One region of the Pseudomonas sp. SK3(2021) genome, then DNA from elsewhere that is predicted to be linked to it. Evidence: predicted binding sites of a transcription regulator. Region 1 holds the regulator's gene; each other region holds the start of a gene.

Region 1 (7,634 bases):
GCTGGAAAGCAAATCGTCGACATCGTCCTGACCGGATACAACGTCTTCACGTTTATCGGCATGAATCTGCGGACCTTCACCCTTGGCCAGATGTTTTTGCGGATCTTTTTCAGCAAGGATCGATTCACGGTCATGTTCGATGCCGGCAAAACGATCGACTTGGCTGGCCATCAGGACCAGCTTGAGCAGGTTGCTCTCGACTTCGGTGACCAACTGGGTCACGCGCTTGATCACCTGACCGGTCAGGTCCTGGTAGTCCTGCGCCAGCAGAATGTCGTTGAGGTTGCTCGATACCGCGCGCGTCTCTTGCTCGCTGCGGGTCAGGAAACCGTCCACCCGGCGGGCCAGGTCGCGGAACTCCTCGGCGCCCAGTTCGCGGCGCATGAAACGTCCCCAGTCGGCGCTCAGGGCCTGGGCTTCGCTGCTCAGGCCATTGACCAACGGGGTGGCGCTCTCGACCAGATCCATGGTGCGGTTGGCCGCGGCCTCGGTCAGCCTGACCACATAAGACAGGCGCTCGGTGGCATCCGTGATCTGTGAAACTTCCTCGGCTTGCGGCATATGCGGGTCAATCTGGAAATTGACGATGGCGCTATGCAGCTCGCGGGTGAGCTTGCCGACTTCCTGGTACAGGCCGCGGTCACGGGTCTGGTTGAGCTCATGGATCAGTTGCACGGCTTCGCCGAACTTGCCTTTTTCGAGGCTGTCGACCAGTTCGAGTGCGTGTTTTTTCAGGGTCGATTCGAAATCGCCCAATGAAGATTCGTTGTGCTCCATAGCTCCCCCGTGGCGGAATGGTTCCACATCTCAACCGATGCGTTCGAAGATCTTCTCGATCTTTTCTTTCAACGCCTGGGCCGTGAAGGGCTTGACCACATAGCCGTTTACGCCGGCCTGGGCAGCTTCGATGATCTGTTCGCGCTTGGCTTCAGCGGTCACCATGAGTACCGGCAGGTGCTTGAGTTTTTCATCGGCGCGCACATGGCGCAGCAGATCGATACCGGTCATGCCAGGCATGTTCCAGTCCGTTACCAGAAAGTCGATGCTCCCACTGTTGAGGACCGGAATGGCGGTGGTGCCATCGTCAGCCTCGACCGTGTTGGTGAACCCCAGGTCACGCAACAGGTTTTTTATGATCCGCCGCATCGTTGAGAAGTCATCAACGATGAGGATTTTCATGTTCTTGTCCAATTCGACCTCCAAGCAGTCTTAAACGCGTCCAGCACCTGAACGCGCCATTCAATCAATCAGGCAGAGCACTCAACGACTGCATGGAATACACACCGCAAGACCGGCAACGTCGTGCCAGTCTCGTTCGCAGTGTCCCCACACTGCCTGTCAGCGCGCTCGCCACTCCCCCAAACGCCCCCGCAAACGGGCCGCGCACTGGCTGTGTAACTGGCTGACCCGCGATTCGCTGACTCCCAGGACCTCACCGATTTCCTTGAGGTTCAGCTCTTCGTCGTAGTACAGCGCCAAGACCAGTCGCTCACGCTCCGGCAAATTGGCAATCGCGTCCGCCAGCGCGGCCTGGAAACGTTCGTCCTCCAGGTCGCGCGACGGCTCGAGATGAGCACTCGCGCCATCCTCATGCAGCCCTTCATGCTCGCCGTCCTGCAACAGGTCGTCGAAGCTGAACAGGCGACTGCCCAAGGTGTCGTTCAAAATCCCGTAATAATCGTCGAGACTCAATTGAAGTTCGGCCGCAACTTCATGATCTTTAGCGTCACGACCGGTTTTAGCTTCAATTGCGCGAATGGCATCGCTCACCATCCGGGTATTGCGATGTACCGAACGCGGCGCCCAGTCACCTTTACGGACCTCATCGAGCATCGCACCACGGATACGGATACCCGCGTACGTCTCGAAACTCGCGCCCTTGCTCGCGTCGTACTTGGTCGACACTTCGAGCAGGCCGATCATCCCGGCCTGGATCAGGTCTTCGACCTGGACACTGGCCGGCAGGCGCGCCAGCAGGTGATAGGCAATACGCTTGACCAGGGGCGCATAACGCTCGATCAATTCGTACTGGCTGTCACGTGCCGACTTTTTGTAAAGGTTGTAGCCGCTGGCGCTCATAGCACCGGTCCCGCTGTCTGATGCACTAGCCGCTCGACGAAAAATTCCAGATGCCCACGTGGGTTGGCCGGCAACGGCCAGGTATCGACTTTCTGCGCGATGGCCTTGAACGCCAGCGAGCATTTCGAACGCGGAAACGCCTCATAGACCGCACGCTGCTTTTGCACGGCCTTGCGCACGCATTCGTCGTAAGGCACGGCGCCGACATATTGTAGGGCCACGTCCAGGAAGCGATCCGTGACCTTGGTCAACTTGGCGAACAGGTTGCGCCCTTCCTGCGGGCTCTGCGCCATGTTGGCGAGCACACGGAAGCGGTTCATGCCGTAGTCGCGGTTGAGCAGCTTGATCAGCGCGTAGGCGTCGGTGATCGAGGTCGGTTCGTCGCAGACCACCAGCAAGACTTCCTGCGCGGCGCGGACGAAGCTGACCACCGAGTCACCGATGCCGGCAGCGGTGTCGATCACCAGCACATCGAGATTGTCGCCGATGTCGCTGAAGGCCTGGATCAGGCCGGCATGCTGGGCCGGGCTCAGATGAACCATGCTCTGGGTGCCGGACGCCGCCGGCACGATACGGATTCCACCCGGCCCCTGCAGCAGCACATCGCGCAGCTCGCAGCGGCCCTCGATCACGTCGGCGAGGGTCCGTTTGGGGGTCAGTCCCAATAGCACGTCGACGTTAGCCAGACCCAGGTCGGCGTCCAGCAGCATGACGCGCCGGCCGAGCTCCGCTAGGGCCAGGGACAAGTTCACTGACACGTTAGTCTTGCCGACGCCACCCTTGCCGCCGGTCACCGCGATCACCTGTACGGGATGCATGCTGCCCATGTTCTTTCTTTACCTTGTCTTACTTAGACGGGGCCACATAACTGGCTGCGCGTTCACCAACGGAACAATGCCTGGCAGACCATCGATGTAGGTACATTGCAATCTTTTCATGATTCCCTCAGCCAACCCGCTTGGTCGGGTTGTGGTAGAGGTCAGCGAACATGTCAGCCATGGCTTCTTCGCTGGGTTCTTCCTGCATCTGCACGCTCACCGCACGACTGACCAGCTGATGACGGCGCGGCAAGTGCAGATCGTCCGGAATCCGCGGGCCATCGGTCAGATAGGCAACGGGGAGTTCGTGACTGATCGCCAGGCTCAACACCTCACCAAGGCTGGCGGTTTCATCCAGTTTAGTCAGGATGCAGCCGGCCAGCCCGCAACGCTTGTAGCTGTGGTACGCGGCGGTTAGAACCTGTTTCTGGCTGGTGGTTGCCAATACCAGATAATTTTTTGCCCTGATCCCGCGTCCGGCCAGACTTTCCAGCTGCATGCGCAGGGCCGGGTCGCTGGCTTGCAGGCCGGCGGTGTCGATCAGCACCACGCGTTTGCGCAGCAGCGGATCGAGGGCTTGCGCCAGGGACTGGCCCGGGTCGACATGGGTCACCGAGACGTTGAGGATCCGGCCCAGGGTCTTGAGCTGCTCCTGGGCGCCGATGCGGTAGCTGTCCATGCTCACCAGCGCGATGTTCTGCGCGCCGTACTTGAGCACGTAGCGGGCGGCCAGCTTGGCCAGGGTGGTGGTCTTGCCCATGCCGGCGGGGCCGACCATGGCGATCACTCCACCCTCTTCCAATGGCTCGACTTCCGGGGTCACGATCATCCGCGCCAGGTGGGCCAGGAGCATGCGCCAGGCCTGGCGGGGCTCGTCGATTTCAGTGATCAGCGCCAGCAGGTCGCGGGCCAGCGGACCGGACAAGCCGATACGCTGCAGGCGCCGCCACAGGTTGGCCTGCTCGGGCCGGCTGCCTTGCAGCTGGCTCCAGGCCAGGGAACCGAGCTGGACTTCCAGCAGCTCGCGCAAGCCGTTGAGTTCAAAACGCATCGAGTCCAGTGCCCGCTGATCGACAGCCGGCGCGGCGGCCACCGGAGCCGGGCGATGGGGCTCGCTGAACGTCGGTTCGATCAGCGGCTCGGCGGCGGTCAGCGGCAGGCCGGCGAACAGCTGGCGATTGGTGCTGCCATCGCCATCGCCACGCAGGCTCAGTTCCGCCTGGGCGGTGACGATGCGCGACTGAGTCTTGCGCAGTTCGTCCTCGAGCTCCATGTTCGGAACCCGCGGCGCCAGCGCCGACAGCTTGTAATCCAGGGCAGCCGTCAGCTCGACACCGCCAGCGATGCGGCGATTGCCAATGATGGCGGCGTCGGCGCCCAGCTCATCACGAACCAGCTTCATGGCCTGACGCATATCGGCGGCGAAAAAACGCTTAACTTGCATAACCCACTACCTCAGCCGTTGGGCCCTACTGTCGCAACGATGGTCACTTGCTTGTTGTCAGGGATTTCCTGATAAGCCAACACGTGCAAGCCCGGGACCGCCAGGCGCCCGAACCGCGAGAGCATCGCGCGGACCGGACCGGCTACCAGCAGAATCACCGGTTGACCTTGCATTTCCTGGCGCTGCGCAGCTTCGATCAACGAACGCTGCAGCTTTTCAGCCATGCTTGGCTCCAACAGAACCCCCTCTTCCGAGCCCTGTCCTGCCTTCTGCAGACTGTTGAGCAAAATCTGTTCCAACCTGGGCTCCAAGGTGATCACAGGCAGCTCGGACTCAGTCCCTACAATGCTTTGCACGATGGCGCGTGACAATCCGACGCGCACCGCGGCCACCAAAGCGGCAGTATCTTGACTCTTGGCGGCATTGTTCGCGATGGCCTCGGCAATGCTGCGGATATCGCGCACCGGCACCTGTTCGGCCAGCAGCGCCTGCAACACCTTGAGCAACTGGGACAACGAGAGAACGCCCGGCACCAGCTCTTCCGCCAGCTTCGGCGAGCCCTTGGCCAGCAGTTGCAGGAGCTGCTGGACTTCTTCGTGGCCGATCAGCTCGCTGGAGTGCTTGTAGAGAATCTGGTTGAGGTGGGTGGCGACCACGGTACTGGCGTCGACCACGGTGTAGCCCAGCGACTGCGCCTGGGCGCGCTGGCTGATCTCGATCCACACCGCCTCCAGGCCGAAGGCCGGATCTTTGGCGGTGATACCGTTGAGCGTGCCATAGACCTGCCCCGGATTGATCGCCAGCTCGCGATCCGGGTAAATCTCGGCCTCGGCCAGGATCACCCCCATCAGCGTCAGCCGGTAAGCACTGGGCGCCAGGTCGAGGTTGTCACGAATATGCACGGTCGGCATGAGGAAGCCCAGGTCCTGGGACAGCTTCTTGCGCACGCCCTTGATCCGCGCCAGCAGTTGCCCACCCTGGTTGCGGTCCACCAGGGGAATCAGCCGATAGCCGACTTCCAGGCCGATCATGTCGATCTGGGTCACGTCATCCCAGCCCAGCTCCTTGGTTTCCATGGCGCGGGCCGGCGAAGGCAGCAGTTCCTGCTGGCGCTTGACCTCTTCCAGCGCCTTGACCCTGACCACGTTCTGGCGCCTCCAGAACAGGTACGCGGCGCCGGCCGCCAGGGCCGCCATGCTCAGGAAGGAAAAGTGCGGCATGCCCGGCACCAGGCCCATCACCGCCATCAGGCCGGCGGCGACGGCCAGGGCCCGGGGCGAGGCGAACATCTGCCGGTTGATCTGCTTGCCCATGTCTTCGGAACCGGAAGCACGGGTCACCATGATCGCGGCCGCGGTGGACAGCAACAGCGATGGCAATTGCGCCACCAAACCGTCACCGATGGTCAGCAAGGCGTAGACCCGACCGGCATCGCCGAAGGACATGTGGTGCTGGAAGATACCGACCGCCATGCCGCCGATCAGGTTGATGAACAGAATCAGCAGGCCGGCGATGGCGTCACCACGGACGAACTTGCTGGCACCGTCCATGGAACCGTAGAACTCGGCTTCCTGGGCCACTTCCTGGCGCCGCGCCTTGGCCTGGGCCTGGTCGATCAGGCCGGCGTTGAGGTCGGCGTCGATGGCCATCTGCTTGCCCGGCATCGCATCGAGGGTGAAACGCGCGCTCACCTCGGAAATCCGCCCGGCCCCCTTGGTCACCACCACGAAGTTGATGATCATCAGGATCGCGAACACCACGATACCGACCACGTAGTTACCGCCGATCACCACCTCGCCGAAGGCCTGGATCACCTTGCCGGCGGCAGCGTGACCGTCCTGGCCGTGGAGCATCACCACCCGCGTGGAAGCCACGTTCAGCGCCAGGCGCAGCAGGGTCGCCACCAGCAGGATGGTCGGGAATACCGCGAAATCCAGCGGCCGCAGGGCATACACGCAGACCAGCAGGACAACGATCGACAGGGCGATGTTGAAGGTAAAGAACACGTCCAGCAGGAACGGTGGCACCGGCAGCATCATCATGGCCAGCATGACCAGCAGCAACAGCGGCACACCCAGGTTCCCCCGACTGAGGTCAGCCAGGTTAGTGCGAGCCGTACTGATTAACTGAGAGCGATCCACCGGTATTCCCCGTTCCCTTGAAGCAAACTTTTGACGCCTGGAAGCGGCGCAGGGCGGGTATTGCAAGAAGCCTTCCAACTTTGGCCTGGAAGGAAAACTGATTTATGGCGTTGCGCCATCAGTCGTCATAAAAGGCGCTTTCAGCGCCATCGCGAGCAAGCTCGCTCCTACAGGCCGGGCGTGAATTCTGCAGGAGCGAGCTTGCTCGCGATAACGTCGGCACAGCCAACGCCGACCTCAGGCATCGCGACGCAAATCCGGTGGAATCGGCAGGTCCTTGAGCGGATCGGGGCGCTTGCCCTTGCCGGCGCGGTGCTGGCGAATCTGATAGACATACGCCAGCACCTGGGCCACCGCCAGATAGAGCCCGGCGGGGATTTCCTGCTCCAGTTCGGTGGAGTAGTAGATCGAACGCGCCAACGCCGGCGACTCCAGCAACAGCACTTCGTTGGCCACGGCGATCTCGCGGATCTTCAGCGCCAGGAAATCACTGCCCTTGGCCAGCAACACCGGCGCCCCGCCCTTCTCGGCGTCGTACTTGAGCGCCACGGCGTAGTGGGTCGGGTTGGTGATGACCACGTCCGCCTCGGGAATCGCCGCCATCATCCGCCGCTGCGACATCTCGCGCTGGACCTGGCGAATCCGCTGCTTGACCTCCGGACGCCCTTCCTGGTCCTTGTGCTCGTCCCGCACTTCCTGCTTGGTCATCAGCAGTTTCTTGTAGCTCTGGTACAGCTGCACCGGCACGTCCACCGCGGCGATCAGGATCAGCCCGCAGGCCATCCACAAGGTGCTCCAGGCCACTACTTGCACGCTATGGATGATCGCTTGCTCCAGCGGTTCATGGGCGATCCGCAGCAGGTCGTCGATATCCGAGGACAGCACCGACAAAGCCACGATCAGGATCACCACGAACTTGGCGAAGGCCTTGAGCAACTCGATCAGCGAAGTCGGTGACACCATGCGCTTTATGCCGCTGAGCGGGTTCATGCGACTGAACTTGGGCGCCAGGCTCTTGGTCGTAAACAACCAGCCGCCCAAGGAGATAGGACCTATGAGCGCCGCCAGCACCAAGGGCAGCAGGATCGGCATCGAGGCGATAATCGCGATCTTGCCCGAATGCAGCAGGTACAGGCCCATGGCGCCAGGGCT
Region 2 (7,634 bases), 2.0 Mb from region 1:
GGCGTGGCGCGGCCGATGGCGCTGGTGAAGCCGCGCAGGGCCATGAAGCTCAGGTAGCCGGGCAGGGCGAACGGCAGGATCAGCAGGAACTGGCCGGCGGACTGCACGTTGGTTTCGGTCTGGCCGAACAGCAGCAACACCGGCTTGAGGTTCCACAGCAGCAGGCCGGCGACCAGCGCCATCAGCCACGCCAGCCAGAGCCCGGCCTGGGTCAGGCGCGCGGCGCCTTCGATGTCGCCGGCGCCCTGGCGAATCGCGACCAGGGTACCGACCGCCGCGATCACGCCGATGCAGAAGATCGACACGAACGAATAGGTGGCCGCGCCGAGACCGCCGCCGGCCAGGGCTTCCGGGCTCAGGCGGGCCATCATCAGGGTGTCGGTCAGCACCATCAGCATGTGCGCCAACTGCGAGGCGATCAGCGGCCCGGCCAGCCGCAGGATGGCCCAGAGTTCGGTGCGTGCTGGATGCTGCATGGTCATCGGTCTCGATACGGGGGAGGCAGTTAAGAGGGTTGATTCTCGGCGCTCCCGGCGGCTTGCACAAAGGGATAAAAACGATTGGTAGCATGATTAAAACTCATGCTGGGTGGATTCTGGTAAGTTGGCGCCATTGCGCCTGTGGAGTGCTGCCATGCCCCGTCGTCTTCCGCCCCTGTATGCCTTGCGTGCCTTTGAAGCCGCAGCACGACACAGCTCGTTCACCCGTGCGGCCGAGGAGCTGTCGATCACCCAGAGCGCGGTCAGCCGGCATATCCGCACCCTGGAAGACCACTTCGCCTGCCGACTGTTCCAGCGCAGCGGGCGCAACCTGCAACTGACCGAAGCCGCGCGCCTGCTGCTGCCTGGCATCCGCGAAGGCTTCACCGCCCTCGAGCGCGCCTGCAATACCTTGCGCGCCGAAGACGACATCCTGCGCATGAAGGCGCCCTCGACCCTGACCATGCGCTGGCTGCTGGCGCGCCTGAGCCGCTTCCGCCATCTGCAACCGGGCAACGAGGTGCAACTGACCAGCGCCTGGATGGACGTCGACTCGGTGGACTTCAACCAGGAGCCTTTCGACTGCGCGGTGCTGCTGAGCAACGGCCACTTTCCGCCGGACTGGGAGGCCAGCTACCTGTTTGCGGAACTGTTGATCCCAGTGGGCGCGCCAAACCTGCTCAACGATCAGCCGTGGGATGTGGCGCGACTGGCCGCCACCGAGTTGTTGCACCCGACCCCGGATCGCCGGGACTGGCGCAACTGGCTGGAGCGCATGGGCCTGTCCGGGCAGGTCTCGCTCAAGGGCGGGCAGGTGTTCGACACCCTGGAGCTGGGCATGATCGCCGCGGCCCGGGGCTATGGGGTTTCCATGGGCGATCTGCTGATGGTGGCCGAGGATGTGGCCCAGGGGCGCCTGAGCCTGCCTTGGCCGACGGCGGTGGCCAGTGGTGAGAATTACTACCTGGTATGGCCCAAGACCCGGCCTGGAGGTGAACGTTTGCGCCGTCTCAGCGATTTTCTCCAGAACGAGGTCCGTGCCATGCAATTGCCCGACGTAGAGCGTCTCGGCTGAAACGATGAAGGCCTCATGACAAGGGGCTTGCGCGATACCCGTCCAACTCGCTCAAGTATTGATCGACGCCGCCGAATCCTTGGAGGTGGAACCTTCGTTCTGATCGGTTCCGACATCTCATTCTTATTAGAACCATTGCCGAGCGTGTGACGCGATCAGGACGATCCGGTCTCTCGGCCAGGAGCTGTCATGCCTCAACCTCGTGCCCGGATCGCCTCGCAGCTTGGTCTCGCACTCGCCGTGGTACTGGCGATCGTGATCAGCGGCAGTACCGTCTTCGCCCTGCGCTCGCTGGACGCCGCCAACCTCGACACCCGTGAAGAGCACCTGGCCAGTGAGGCCCGGCTGCTGGCCGACCAGCTCAATACCTTCCATGGCACCCTGCGCGAAAGTACCCAGCGCTTGAGCGGGCTGTTCGAAAAGCGTTTCAGCGGCGGCCTGAGCCTGCACCCGGACCAGCCGGTGACCGTGGCCGGTACCCAGACCCCGGGCCTGCATCTGGGTGACGTGGTGCTGAACAACAACTTCGAGGAAGTCGACGAGTTCAAGCAGATGACCGCTGGCGTGGCGACCGTGTTCGTGCGCAGCGGCGACGACTTCATCCGTGTCAGCACCTCGCTGAGCAAGCAGGATGGCAGTCGCGCCATCGGCACCCTGCTGGACCACGCGCACCCGGCCTACCAGAAACTCATGGCGGGGCAGAGCTATGTCGGTCGTGCGCTGCTCTTCGAGCGCCTGTACATGACCCAGTACACGCCGGTGCGGGACAGCGCCGGCAAGGTGATCGCGGTGCTGTTCGTCGGTTTCGACTACACCGACGCGCAAAACGCCCAGTTCGACAACCTCAAGCGCTTCCGCATCGGCCAGACCGGCTCCCTGGCGTTGCTCGACGAGCAGCATAAATGGCTGGTCCCGCCGGCTGGCGTACAGACCCTGGAGCAAGCGGGGGCGACCATTGCCGAACTGGCCAGGCAGCCGGGCAAGGGGCGCTTCTGGAGCGACAAGAGCGAGGACTTCTACAGCGTCGCCGTCCCCTTTGAAGGCGGGCCCTGGTCGGTGGTGGCGAGCATGCCGAAAGCCGAAATCCGTGCGGTGACCTGGAGCGTCGGTACGCGCCTGGTCATCGGTAGTCTGTTGGCGATGCTGCTGGCGGTGGGCGCCACGGTCTGGCTGCTGCGCAGCAAGCTCGCGCCCTTGGGCGACCTGGTACGCCAGGCCGACGCCTTGGGCAAGGGGGACCTGAGCGCGCGCCTGAATGTTTCCAGCCAGGACGAGATCGGCCAGTTGGCGGGCAGCTTCAACCAGATGGGCCAGGCCCTGTCGGCCATGGTCGAGCACATCCGCAAGGCCGCCGAGGAGGTCAATGGCCGGGCCCAGGCGTTGTCCGGGTTGTCGAGCGGGGCATACGAGGGCATGGAGCAGCAGTCGGGCGAGATCAGCAGCATGGCCGGGGCGGTGGAAGAGTTCAGCGCCACCTCGCTGAATATCGCCGACAACATGGGCAACACCGAACGCCTGGCCCAGGAAAATACCCAGCAGACCCGGATCGGCCGTACCTCGATGGAGGAGGCCTCGGCCTCGCTGGAGCAGATCGCCGGGGCCTTGAACAGCACCGCGACGGTGATCAATACCCTGGGCCAGCGCTCCGAGGAAATCGGCGGCATCGTCGGGGTGATCACCGCGATTGCCGACCAGACCAACCTGCTGGCGCTCAACGCCGCCATCGAAGCCGCGCGTGCCGGTGAGCAGGGGCGCGGGTTTGCCGTGGTCGCCGACGAGGTGCGCAACCTGGCGTCGCGGACCCGTGAGGCCACCGACGAGATTTCGTTGATGATAAACAGCATCCAGCAGGAAACCGGCAATGCCATCGCCACCATGGAGCAGGGCAACGTGTTGATGCAGGAAGGCCTGTCGCGCAATGCCAATGTCGCCTCGGCCCTGGCGCGCATCGACGAGCAGAGCCGTTCGGCCGGCCAGCAGTTCGCCGCGATCACCACCGCGACCCAGGAGCAGAGCAGCACCGCGACCCTGCTCAGCAGCAACCTGCAAAGTATTGCCCTGGCCAACAGCGAACAGCGCGAAGTAGTGTCGAACCTGGCGATCACCGCCAAGGAACTGGAGAAGCTGGCGGCGGGCTTGCGCCAGGAGGTCGACCGGTTCCGCTGACAGCATTGCGGGCCAGCCCCACTCCTACGGGATTACGGCATCTGTAGGAGCGGCCGGCCGGCGCTCGATTGCCTGCGATCACCTCAGACCGACCGCCTTATTCCTCGGCTTTCTCCCCCAATCCAGGGTCTACCCGCTTGCCGATATCCCGCAGGCGCGCCAGTTGATCGACCATGGTCGGCGCTTCATCGAGGCTGCTGACAAAGGTCCACAGGTAGGTCATCACCGCGTAAACATGCCCGGCCTTGACCCCTTCGGTCAGGGCCAGCTGACTGATGGCGATCACGAACAGCAGCGCGGCGGCCGAGCCAAGCAGCAGATAGGCCGCCGCCTCGCGGTCCGATAGCCAGATCCGCAGCCGCGACAGCAACCGGTAGTGCCGTTGCAGGGACGTGGCGCCGACCTTGGCCACCAGGCCGATTTCCTTTTCCAGCCGGTCGTTGAGGCGCTCATGCAGCTCCTGATTGCGTCGGGCGAAGCGCGGCAGCAGGGTGATGCACAGCAACAAGGCCACCAGGCAGGCCAGGCCGAGCCAGGGTTCGATCACCAGCAGCATCACCGCCGCGCCGACAATCGAGACCAGCGCGGTGGCGATGGTCGGTACGTGCTTCTCGAAGAAATCGACGAACTCCCGGGCCAGCACCACCCGCGCCGCGGCGGTGGAGGTGCTCTGGTTCAGCAGGCGCTGGTTGAGGATCACCGGCACCGCCAGGTCGGCGTAGATCCGCGTGAAAGTGCGGGTATCCACCGCCCGCCGCGCGGCCCCGACCACCCAGAACGCCAGGACCACCAGGGCATAGACCAGGGCGCTGGCGGCGTCGCCGCGAATGATCGAGTCCACGGCAAACCCGGCAAACAGCGGGTAGGCCAGCAGCAGCGCATTCTCCAGCGCCACCAGCGACAGGGTGCAGAACAGCTTGCCGGGGTAGGCGCGGGCAATGGCTTTCAGAGTCTGGCTGGCGGATTGCTGGCCGATGTTCTTGCTTTCATCGATCAGGACTTGCGGGGTAACGGCTGACATGGGTGCACCGGATGGAAGATAAACGCTATTATTGAGCGACCGCTCAATGGTATTTGAGCGATCGCTCAAAACGCAAGCGCCATCGATCCATCGGTGCCCTGAGGTAATGCCCGCATGTCCCGTACCGACCGCAAAGACCAGATCATCGCCGCCGCCCTGGAGCTGTTTCTCAGCAAGGGTTTCGCCGCTGTTTCCACTCGCGACCTGGCGGACTACGCCGGCCTGTCCCGTAGCCACATCTATCACTACTTCAGCGACTGGAACGAATTGCGCCGCGAAGCCTTCGTGCGTTTTGCCAACGAGCAACTGGATGCCGTAGGCGCGCCCCTGGTTGGCTTGCCACCGTTGGAGGCCCTGCACGGATTCCTGCGCGATTGCTTGCCGGTTTCTGCCGAAGACAGCTGGGCGCTGTGGCTCGATGCCTGGGATGAAGCCATGCACGACACCGCGCTGGCCGAGGCCTACCAGAGGGTGGACGAGCAGTGGCAGGCCATGCTCGCCAGCATCATCGAAGCCGGCGTGCAGGCCCAGGTGTTCCAGTGCGCATCACCCGCACGCGCAGCCCGGCAGATCTTCGCCCAGATCATGGGCTACGCCGACGGCCTGTTGCTGCGACCCTCGGCTGAGGCTGCCGCAGCGGCGATGGATGAGGTGATGGAAGTGGTCGAGCTGTTATTGAAAATTCGCTGAGCCTGGAGAGGTGTTCGAGTGTGTAGAGGTTGTGGAAATTAGGTTGCTGAATCGATTCATCGGCGTTATAAAAATCCTACAATTCCAATAAAGGCACACCCTCATGACACCGCTCAGACTGCTGGTCGCTCTTTCTGCGTTCACCGCTGCTTCCCACGCCATGGCCTGGGACTATGTCCTGCTCGATACCGACAAGGCCGCCCAGGATTTCCATATCACCAGCCAACAGCTGGGAGTAAAGACCGAACAACCCTTTTCCGTGACCCTGCGCACCCTGCATGGCGGGCGTCAGGAGGGGGTGAGCATTGTCGATATCGACAATGGCGCGATGAAGCTCTCGGTGGTGCCGACCCGTGGCATGAACGTGCTGCAGGCCTCCGTCGGCAAGGTGCGCATGGGGTGGGATTCGCCGGTCAAGGAAGTGGTCAACCCGGCGTTCATCGAGCTTAACGGTCGCGGCGGCCTGGGCTGGCTGGAAGGGTTCAACGAGCTGGTGACCCGCTGCGGCTACGAGTGGGTCGGGCACCCGGGCATGGATAATGGCGAGTTGCTGACCCTGCACGGTCGCGCGGCAAACATCCCGGCAAACAAGGTCACCCTGCATATCGACGAGAAACCGCCATACGCCATCAGCCTGCGCGGCGAGCTCAAGGAACAGGCGTTCAAGAAAGTCGATTTCTCGGTGGCCACCGAGCTGGTGACCGAGCCGGGCAGCGTCAGTTTCGCTCTCAACGACACCCTGACCAACAATGGCGACTATCCGAAGGAGTACCAGGCGCTGTATCACAGCAACTTCAGCACGCCGTTCCTCGAAGAGGGCGCGAAGTTCGCTGCACCGGTTAAGCAGGTGTCGCCCTTCAATGACAAAGCCAAGGCCGATCTTGCCGATTGGCAGACCTACCGCGGCCCGACCCGGGATTACGACGAGACCGTCTACAACGTGGTGCCTTATGCCGATGCCCAGGGCGATACCCTGGCGGTGCTGCACAACAAGGCCGGCAGCCTGGGCGTTGCGGTGGGCTTCAATACCCGGCAGCTGCCGGTGTTCTCCCTGTGGAAAAACACCGATACCCAGGGCCAGGGTTACGTGACCGGCCTGGAGCCGGGCACCAGTTTCTCCTACAACCGTCGCTACCAGCGCCCGCTGGGCCTGGTGCCAACCATCGAGGCCAGGCAGAGCAAGCCATTTCAGATCCGCTACAGCCTGTTGGCCGACAAGGCGGCTGTGGATAAATCCCTGGCCGAGATCAGCCAGATCCAGAGTGGCCGGCAGACCGAAGTTCGGCCGACGCCGTTGGTGGACCTGAGCAAGGAATGATCATGCTCAGCTCGCGGCCGGCCGGTACTGCAGGGCTTCGGCCAAGTGCTCGCGGCTGATCTGCTCGGCCTGCTCGAGGTCCGCCAGGGTACGGGCGACCTTGAGCAGGCGGTGGGCTGCGCGCAGGGACAGGGTCAGGCGTTCGCAGGCGGTTTCCAGCCAGCGCTCGTCGGTTGTGGATAACTGGCAATGCCGGCGCAGGCCCGGCAGGTTGAGAAAAGCATTCGCGCAACCCTGGCGTCGTTGTTGTCGCTCCCTGGCGCGGGCCACCAGGGCCGCGGCTTGCGCGGTGTTATCCCCAGCCTGGGGCTTGGGGTTGAGGGCGGTGCTTTCCCGGGCCACGGTCAGGTGCAAGTCGATGCGGTCGAGCAGCGGCCCGGAGAGCTTGTTGCGATAACGCTGGATCTGCTCCGGGGTGCAGCGGCAGCGGCCACTGGGTTCGCCCAGATATCCACAGGGGCAGGGGTTCATCGCCGCCACCAGCTGGAAGCGCGCGGGGAAATGTACCCGGTCGCGGGCCCGGGCAATGACGATCTGCCCGGACTCCAGCGGCTCGCGCAGCACCTCCAATACCTTGCGGTCGAACTCCGGCAGCTCATCAAGGAACAACACACCGTGATGGGCGAGGGTGATTTCCCCGGGTTGCGGTTTCGAGCCTCCCCCCACCAGTGCTGGCCCTGACGCAGAGTGGTGTGGCTGGCGAAACGGCCGTTGCGGCCAATGGCTCAGGGGAATGTGGCTGGTGACCGACTGGATGGCGGCCACTTCCAGGGCTTCCTGTTCCTCCAGCGGCGGCAACAGGCCGGGCAGGCGGCTGGCCAGCAAGGTCTTGCCGGTGCCTGGCGGGCCGCTGAACAGCAGGTTGTGCGCACCGGCCGCAGCCAC
Region 3 (7,634 bases), 300 kb from region 1:
GATCTATGACGCGGCCATGCGTTACCAGCAATCGGGTACGCCACTGGTAGTGATTGCCGGCCAGGAGTACGGCACCGGCTCCAGTCGCGACTGGGCGGCCAAGGGCACCAACCTGCTGGGGGTCAAGGCGGTGATCGCCGAGAGCTTCGAGCGCATCCACCGCTCCAACCTGGTGGGCATGGGCGTGCTGCCGCTGCAGTTCAAGCTCGACCAGAACCGCAAGAGCCTGAACCTCACCGGCAAGGAAACCCTGGATATCCGGGGCCTGACCGGCGTCGAACTGACACCGCGGATGAACCTGACCCTGGTGATCACCCGCGAGGATGGCAGCCAGGAAAAGGTCGAGGTGCTGTGCCGCATCGATACCCTGAACGAAGTGGAATACTTCAAGTCCGGCGGGATCCTGCACTACGTCCTGCGGCAGTTGATCGCGGCGTAACACCATGCTGCAAAACCAACACCGCCTACGGGCGGTGTTTTTGTTTCACTTATTCATCGCCCCCGCCTCGTTATACTGGCCCCTCGCTCGTTCTATCCAGTAACCGTCGACGCAGGTGGCGCGAGCGGCTGATTCCATTCTTTTCGCAACAAGGATTTCACATGACTGTTCTGCCATGGATGTACCTGGCACTTCTCTCCATTGGCTACGCCCTGGCCCTGAGCTACGGCCAACTGGGCCTGCTGGCGGCGGTTTCCGTTGCCTTGCTGCTGTGCGCGGGCTTTGCCGTTCGCCAGCAGAAAAGCCCTTACGCGCGTTACCTGGGACACGGCCTGTTCGTGGTACTGGCCCTGGCGCTGGCCATGCATTGGCTGCCCGGTTTCTACAATGGCCGGGCAATTGGCCCGGAACGCTTGACCGCCGATGCCGTGCCGTTCTCCATGTACCTGAACCAGGACAAACCGCTGATCGGCTTCTGGCTGTTGCTGGTCTGCCCCTGGATCATCGGGCGCCGCTCGCTGCGCCTGTCTCTCTACACCACTGCCCTGGCCTTGACCCTGACCGCCCTGGCGGCCCTGGGCGGCGCGGTATTGCTGGGTATCATCGACTGGGCGCCGAAATGGCCGGACCAGGCCTGGCTGTGGGTGCTGAACAACCTGCTGCTGGTCACCCTGGTGGAGGAAGCGCTGTTTCGTGGCTACATCCAGGGTGGCCTGAGCCGTCGCTTCAAGAATCTGCCCTATGGCGAAAACCTGGCGCTGATGTGCGCGGCCCTGCTGTTCGGCCTGGTGCATGTGGGCGCCGGCTGGCAATGGTGGCTGCTGGCGAGCATCGCCGGGGTCGGTTACGGCCTCGCCTACCGTTTTGGCGGCCTGGGCGCTGCGGTGGCCACCCATTTCGGCTTGAACCTGCTGCACTTCGGGTTATTCACCTACCCGATGCTCGCGGGTTGACCCTGGCCAAGCCGGGGCTCCCTGGACGAGCCCCGGCTCTACCGCTCTCCCTCGCCCTTCGCTGCAGGATCAGGTCTCTGTCAATGAGGCACTTCTTAAATTCCTGAAAAAAACTTCAACAATTGGCGAAGACCGCCGACAACCTATCAAAGCCTTGCGGATAGAAAACCATGCGTAACAACCAGCCCGTCACCCAGCGCGAACGTACCTTTCCGGCTCAGCAACGGTTGATCTCCACCACCGATGCCAAAGGCGTGATCACCTACTGCAACGATGCCTTCGTTGAAATCAGTGGGTTTTCTCGTGAGGAACTGGTCCGCGCACCGCACAACCTGGTCCGTCACCCCGACGTTCCGGCCGCGGTGTTCGCGCATATGTGGGCCACCCTGAAACAAGGCTTGCCATGGATGGGCATTGTCAAGAATCGCTGCAAGACCGGTGACCATTACTGGGTCAATGCCTACGTGACACCGGTCTTCGAAGGCCAGCAAGTGGTCGGCTACGAGTCGGTGCGGGTCAAGCCCACCGCCGAGCAGATCCGCCGCGCCGAAGCGCTTTACCAACGCATCAACCAGGGCAAGTCGGCGATTCCGAAACGCGATAAATGGCTGCCGGTGCTCCAGGACTGGCTGCCGTTCATCCTGGTCAGCCAGCTGAGCTTCCTGATTGGCGCCTGGCTCGACTCTTCCTGGGGCTTTGCCCTCGCCGCCGGCCTTTGCGTGCCGCTCGGCCTGCTCGGGCTGAGCTGGCAACAGCGTGGCCTCAAGCGCTTGCTGCGCCTGGCCGAGCAGACCACCTCCGACCCGCTGATCGCCCAGATGTACACCGACAGCCGTGGCGCCCAGGCGCGTCTGGAGATGTCGATCCTCAGCCAGGAAGCCCGCCTGAAAACCTGCCTGACCCGCCTGCAGGACACCGCCGAGCACCTCAACGAGCAGGCACGGCAGTCCGATACCCTGGCGCACAACAGCTCCAGCGGCCTGGAACGCCAGCGTGTGGAAACCGAACAGGTGGCCACCGCGGTCAACCAGATGGCCGCCACCACCCAGGAAGTGGCCAGCCACGTGCAGCGCACCGCCGACGCCACCCAGGAAGCCAATCGCCTCACCGGGCGCGGTCGCGACATCGCCGGGGAAACCCGCGAAGCAATCCAGCGCCTGTCGGTGGTGGTGGGTGAAACCGGCCTGACCGTGACCCAGCTGGCCAAGGACAGCGACGAAATCGGCGGCGTGGTCGATGTGATCAAGGGCATCGCCGACCAGACCAACCTGCTGGCGTTGAACGCGGCCATCGAAGCGGCGCGCGCCGGGGAAATGGGTCGCGGCTTCGCAGTGGTGGCCGACGAGGTTCGCCAACTGGCGCAACGCACCAGCGAATCCACCGGCCAGATCCACAACCTGATCGCCAAGCTCCAGCAAACCGCCAGCACGGCGGTGCAGACCATGGACGCCGGGCATCGTCAGGCCGAGGAAGGCGTGGCCCGGGTGCTGGAAGCCGACCAGGCGCTGGTCGGCATCAGTGAAGCGGTGGCCAACATCACCGACATGACCACCCAGATCGCCGCCGCCACCGAAGAGCAAAGCGCAGTGGCCGAAGAGATCAGCCGCAATATCAGTACCATCGCCCAACTGGCCGACCAGACCTCGGAGCAGGCCCAGAACTCGGCACAGCTCAGCGAAGAGCTGACCCGCACCGCCAACACGCAATACTCGTTGGTCGAACGCTTCAACCGCTAAGCCGCAAAACAAAAAACCCGGAAGGTCCGCCTTCCGGGTTTTTTATTGCCTTTTTCCAGCCCCGCGCGCGTCTTCTGTATCTGTAGCGAAGCTTGCTCGCGATGGCAGCTTGGCAGTCGCCACCGTTGTCGCCTTGAAAACAATCGCGAGCAATCGAGCGTCGACCGGCTGCTACAGAAGAGTCGCTCAAGCATTCAGACTGCGCAAAACCTCGGCAACCTTCTGCGCGGCTGCCTCCAAGTGCTGCTCATGGGTGAAGCCCGAGGCCTTGAGCGGTTTCAGGTCATGGTCGGCGGCGACCAGCCAGAACAGCTCGATAGCCGGTGCCAGCGCATAGGCTTCGACCGCCGCCCGGTTACCCAGGGCGTCGCGCTCGCCCTGGACGATCAGGGTCCTGGTGCGCAATTCGGCCAAGTGGGCGACCCGCGGCTTCTCCGGTTTGCCGGCGGCATAAAACGGATACCCGAGGCACACCAGTGCATCGGCGCCCAGTTCGTCGGCCAGCAAACTGGCCATGCGCCCGCCCATGGACTTGCCGCCGATGGCCAGCCGCCCAGCGACATGAGGTCGCACCTGGGCATACACCTCACGCCAGCACTCCAGCAGCTTCGGCGCCGGGTTAGGCGGCCGTTTTCCACCATCGAGGCGACGCTGGGCCGTGTAGGGAAACTCGAAGCGCAGGACGTTGACCCCATGCGCCGCAAGGCGTGCGGCCATGTCACTCATGAAAGCGCTGTCCATCGGCGCGCCGGCGCCATGGGCCAGGATCAGGGTCAGCGATTCGCCGGCCGGCGGCTGCCGCGCGGCATCCCAGAGCCAGCCCCGTTCCCGCACGCACTGCGCCCATTGATCCCCGTCAATAACAGCCCCTTGCCGTTTGCCCATGCTTACCTCGCTTTTAGTCTGCCTATAACTCCAGAAGAAGTGAGCGCGCCTTGCCGTGCGCAGTCGCTTTCACTTCAGCTGAACCGTGGATGGGGAACCATGAACACTTCTATCAGTACCGCCTACAACTACAAGGTGGTCCGCCAATTCGCCATTATGACGGTGGTGTGGGGCATCGTCGGCATGGGGCTCGGGGTTTTTCTCGCTGCCCAGTTGGTCTGGCCCGAACTCAACTTCAACCTGCCCTGGACCAGTTTCGGGCGCCTGCGCCCGCTGCACACCAACGCGGTGATCTTCGCCTTTGGCGGCTGCGCCTTGTTCGCCAGCTCCTTCTACTCGGTGCAACGCACCTGCCAGACCCAGCTGTTCGCGCCGAAAATCGCCGCGTTCTGCTTCTGGGGCTGGCAGCTTGTAATCCTCTTGGCGGCCATCAGCCTGCCGCTGGGCTACACCAGTTCCAAGGAATACGCCGAGCTGGAATGGCCGATCGACATCCTCATCACCATCGTCTGGGTGGCCTACGCCATCGTGTTCTTCGGCACAGTGATGAAGCGCAACACCAAGCACATCTACGTCGGCAACTGGTTCTTTGGCAGTTTCATCATCACCGTGGCCATCCTGCACATCGTCAACAACCTGGAACTGCCAGTCAGCCTGACCAAGTCCTACTCGGTGTATGCCGGTGCGACCGACGCCATGGTCCAGTGGTGGTACGGCCACAACGCGGTGGGCTTCTTCCTGACCGCGGGCTTCCTGGGGATGATGTACTACTTCGTGCCCAAGCAGGCCGAGCGTCCGGTGTATTCCTATCGCCTGTCCATCGTGCACTTCTGGGCGCTGATCACCCTGTACATCTGGGCCGGTCCGCACCACCTGCACTACACCGCGCTGCCTGATTGGGCACAGTCCCTGGGCATGGTGATGTCGCTGATCCTCCTGGCACCGAGCTGGGGCGGCATGATCAACGGCATGATGACCCTCTCCGGCGCCTGGCATAAGTTGCGCAGCGACCCGATCCTGCGCTTCCTGGTGGTGTCCCTGGCGTTCTACGGCATGTCGACCTTCGAAGGTCCGATGATGGCGATCAAGACGGTCAACGCCCTCTCCCACTACACCGACTGGACCATCGGCCACGTACACGCCGGCGCACTGGGCTGGGTAGCGATGATCTCCATCGGCGCGCTGTACCACATGATCCCGAAAGTCTTCGGTCGCCAGCAGATGCACAGCATCGGCCTGATCAACGCGCACTTCTGGCTCGCCACCATTGGCACCGTGCTCTACATCGCCTCGATGTGGGTCAACGGTATCGCCCAAGGCCTGATGTGGCGCGCCGTCAACGAAGACGGGACCCTGACCTACTCCTTCGTCGAAACCCTGGTGGCCAGCCACCCAGGCTTCATCGTGCGGCTGGCCGGCGGCGCGATCTTCCTCTTCGGCATGTTGCTGATGGCCTACAACACCTGGCGCACCGTGCGCTCGGCACAGCCAGCCGAAATCACCGCCGCTGCGCAGATGGCCTGAGGAGTCCGCCATGAAACACGAAGTCATCGAGAAAAACGTCGGCCTGCTGATGCTGCTGATGGTGTTTGCCGTGAGCATCGGCGGTCTGACCCAGATCGTCCCGCTGTTCTTCCAGGACGTCACCAACAAGCCGGTCGAAGGCATGAAGCCCTACACCGCCCTGCAGTTGGAAGGCCGCGACATCTATATCCGCGAAGGCTGCGTCGGCTGCCACTCGCAGATGATCCGCCCGTTCCGCGCCGAGACCGAACGCTACGGCCACTACTCGGTCGCCGGCGAGAGCGTCTGGGACCACCCGTTCCTGTGGGGCTCCAAGCGTACCGGTCCGGACCTGGCCCGGGTCGGCGCCCGCTACTCCGACGACTGGCACCGCGCGCACCTGTACAACCCGCGCAACGTGGTGCCCGAGTCGAAGATGCCGGCCTACCCGTGGCTGGTCACCCAGCCGGTCGACAGCAGCCACACCGAGACCAAGCTGCGCGCCATGCGCACCCTCGGCGTGCCGTACAACGACGACGATATCGCCGGTGCCGTCGCCTCCCTCAAGGGCAAGACCGAGATGGACGCCCTGGTCGCCTACCTGCAAGTGCTTGGCACTGCGATCAAGAGCAAGAGGTGAGCCATGGGTCTTGAACTCGATAGCGGCATGATCCGCGGGCTCGGCACGCTGGTGGTGATGATTGCCTTCATCGGCCTGTCGATCTGGGTCTTCAACGCCAAGCGCAACCCGGAGTTCGCCCAGGCGCGCCTGCTGCCCTTCGCCGACGAACCTTCGCCGGAAGTGCCCGGCAATCCATCTGATGACGCTCAATCCGAAGAGCATGCGACAAGGAGCATTCGGCCATGACCACCTTCTGGAGTACGTACATCTGCGTACTGACCATAGGCAGCCTGATCGGCCTGACCTGGCTGTTGATCGGCACGCGCAAGGGCGAGACCAAGGGCAGCGTCGACCAGACCATGGGCCACAGCTTCGACGGCATCGAGGAGTACGACAATCCGCTGCCGCAGTGGTGGTTCATGCTGTTCGCCGGCACCTTGGTGTTTTCCGTCGGCTACCTGATCCTCTACCCGGGCCTGGGCAACTGGAAAGGCATCCTGCCGGGCTATGAGGACGGCTGGACCCAGACCAAGGAGTGGGAAAAGGAAATGACCAAGGCGGACGTGAAGTTCGGCCCGATCTTCGCCAAGTTCGCCGCCATGCCCGCGGAAGAAGTGGCCAAGGACCCGCAGGCGCTGAAAATGGGCGGACGCCTGTTCGCTTCCAACTGCTCGGTGTGCCACGGCTCGGACGCCAAGGGCGCCTTCGGCTTCCCTAACCTTGCCGACAACAACTGGCGCTGGGGCGGCAATGCCGACACCATCAAGGCCACCATCATGGGTGGCCGCATGGCGGCCATGCCGGCCTGGGGTGAAGTGCTGGGCGAGGACGGGGTGAAAAACGTCGCGGCCTATGTGCGTCACGAACTCGCCGGCCTGCCGTTGCCCGCCGACAGCAGCGCCGATCTCGTCGCTGGCAAGCAAGCCTTCAGCACCACCTGCGTCGCCTGTCATGGCGCCAACGGCCAGGGCACTGAAATCATGGGAGCGCCGAACCTGACGCAACCGGCGGGCTTCATCTACGGCACCAGCCTGCCCCAGCTGCAACAGACCATTCGCCACGGTCGCCAGGGCCACATGCCAGCGCAGAACGAACTGCTCGGCAACGACAAGGTCCAGCTGCTCGCGGCCTATGTCTACAGCCTCTCTCACGGCGACAAGCCACAAGCTGCAAGCGACAAGTAAAAAACAACGGCAAGCTGCAAGTTTTTGACTTGCAGCTTGCCGCTTGAAGCTTCCCCCCTCCTCCTTTGCGACCAAGTGTCGCACCCTCTCTGTCCCCTGCCTTTCCACTCTCCGGATTCGGGTCTAAGCTGCTTCGCAGTGGACTGGCACTGGCCGGTCACAGACCAGAAGTAGCCGTTCCATTCGAAGCCGTCGTTCGAGGACAGGCCGCAAAGGCTGGTTTATACCGGCTGTCGTGCCACTTACCGTCTGTCGCTCGTTCAAGGGCTTTCCACACACCCGGTTACAGCTGACCTGTACCCCCTCGCCTTT

Evidence for each region. The regulator FliA, encoded in region 1, starts transcription of late flagellar genes. The targets are predictions, from matches to a motif close to CTAAAGTTTNNNNNNNNNNNGCCGNTAA.
Region 2: a site for FliA is predicted at 1,605-1,632, ahead of IF690_RS28925 (methyl-accepting chemotaxis protein). Genes of this name have one in related genera too.
Region 3: a site for FliA is predicted at 1,507-1,534, ahead of IF690_RS10475 (methyl-accepting chemotaxis protein). Genes of this name have one in related genera too.

The regions. Positions count from the first base shown of each region.
Region 1 is NZ_CP061943.1:1,994,658-2,002,291, reverse strand. It holds gene IF690_RS09075 (protein phosphatase CheZ) at 1-777, opposite strand, end outside; gene IF690_RS09070 (chemotaxis response regulator CheY) at 808-1,179, opposite strand; gene fliA (RNA polymerase sigma factor FliA) at 1,339-2,079, opposite strand; gene fleN (flagellar synthesis regulator FleN) at 2,076-2,906, opposite strand; gene flhF (flagellar biosynthesis GTPase FlhF) at 3,025-4,341, opposite strand; gene flhA (flagellar biosynthesis protein FlhA) at 4,353-6,482, opposite strand; gene flhB (flagellar biosynthesis protein FlhB) at 6,720-7,634, opposite strand, start outside.
Region 2 is NZ_CP061943.1:6,478,346-6,485,979, reverse strand. It holds gene IF690_RS28935 (NorM family multidrug efflux MATE transporter) at 1-476, opposite strand, end outside; gene IF690_RS28930 (LysR substrate-binding domain-containing protein) at 634-1,554, shown strand; gene IF690_RS28925 (methyl-accepting chemotaxis protein) at 1,744-3,720, shown strand; gene IF690_RS28920 (ABC transporter six-transmembrane domain-containing protein) at 3,818-4,741, opposite strand; gene IF690_RS28915 (TetR/AcrR family transcriptional regulator) at 4,856-5,431, shown strand; gene IF690_RS28910 (aldose 1-epimerase family protein) at 5,535-6,749, shown strand; gene IF690_RS28905 (YifB family Mg chelatase-like AAA ATPase) at 6,756-7,634, opposite strand, start outside.
Region 3 is NZ_CP061943.1:2,292,278-2,299,911, reverse strand. It holds gene acnA (aconitate hydratase AcnA) at 1-439, shown strand, start outside; gene IF690_RS10480 (CPBP family intramembrane glutamic endopeptidase) at 601-1,392, shown strand; gene IF690_RS10475 (methyl-accepting chemotaxis protein) at 1,563-3,128, shown strand; gene IF690_RS10470 (alpha/beta family hydrolase) at 3,315-4,013, opposite strand; gene ccoN (cytochrome-c oxidase, cbb3-type subunit I) at 4,113-5,537, shown strand; gene ccoO (cytochrome-c oxidase, cbb3-type subunit II) at 5,548-6,156, shown strand; gene IF690_RS10455 (cbb3-type cytochrome oxidase subunit 3) at 6,160-6,384, shown strand; gene ccoP (cytochrome-c oxidase, cbb3-type subunit III) at 6,381-7,322, shown strand.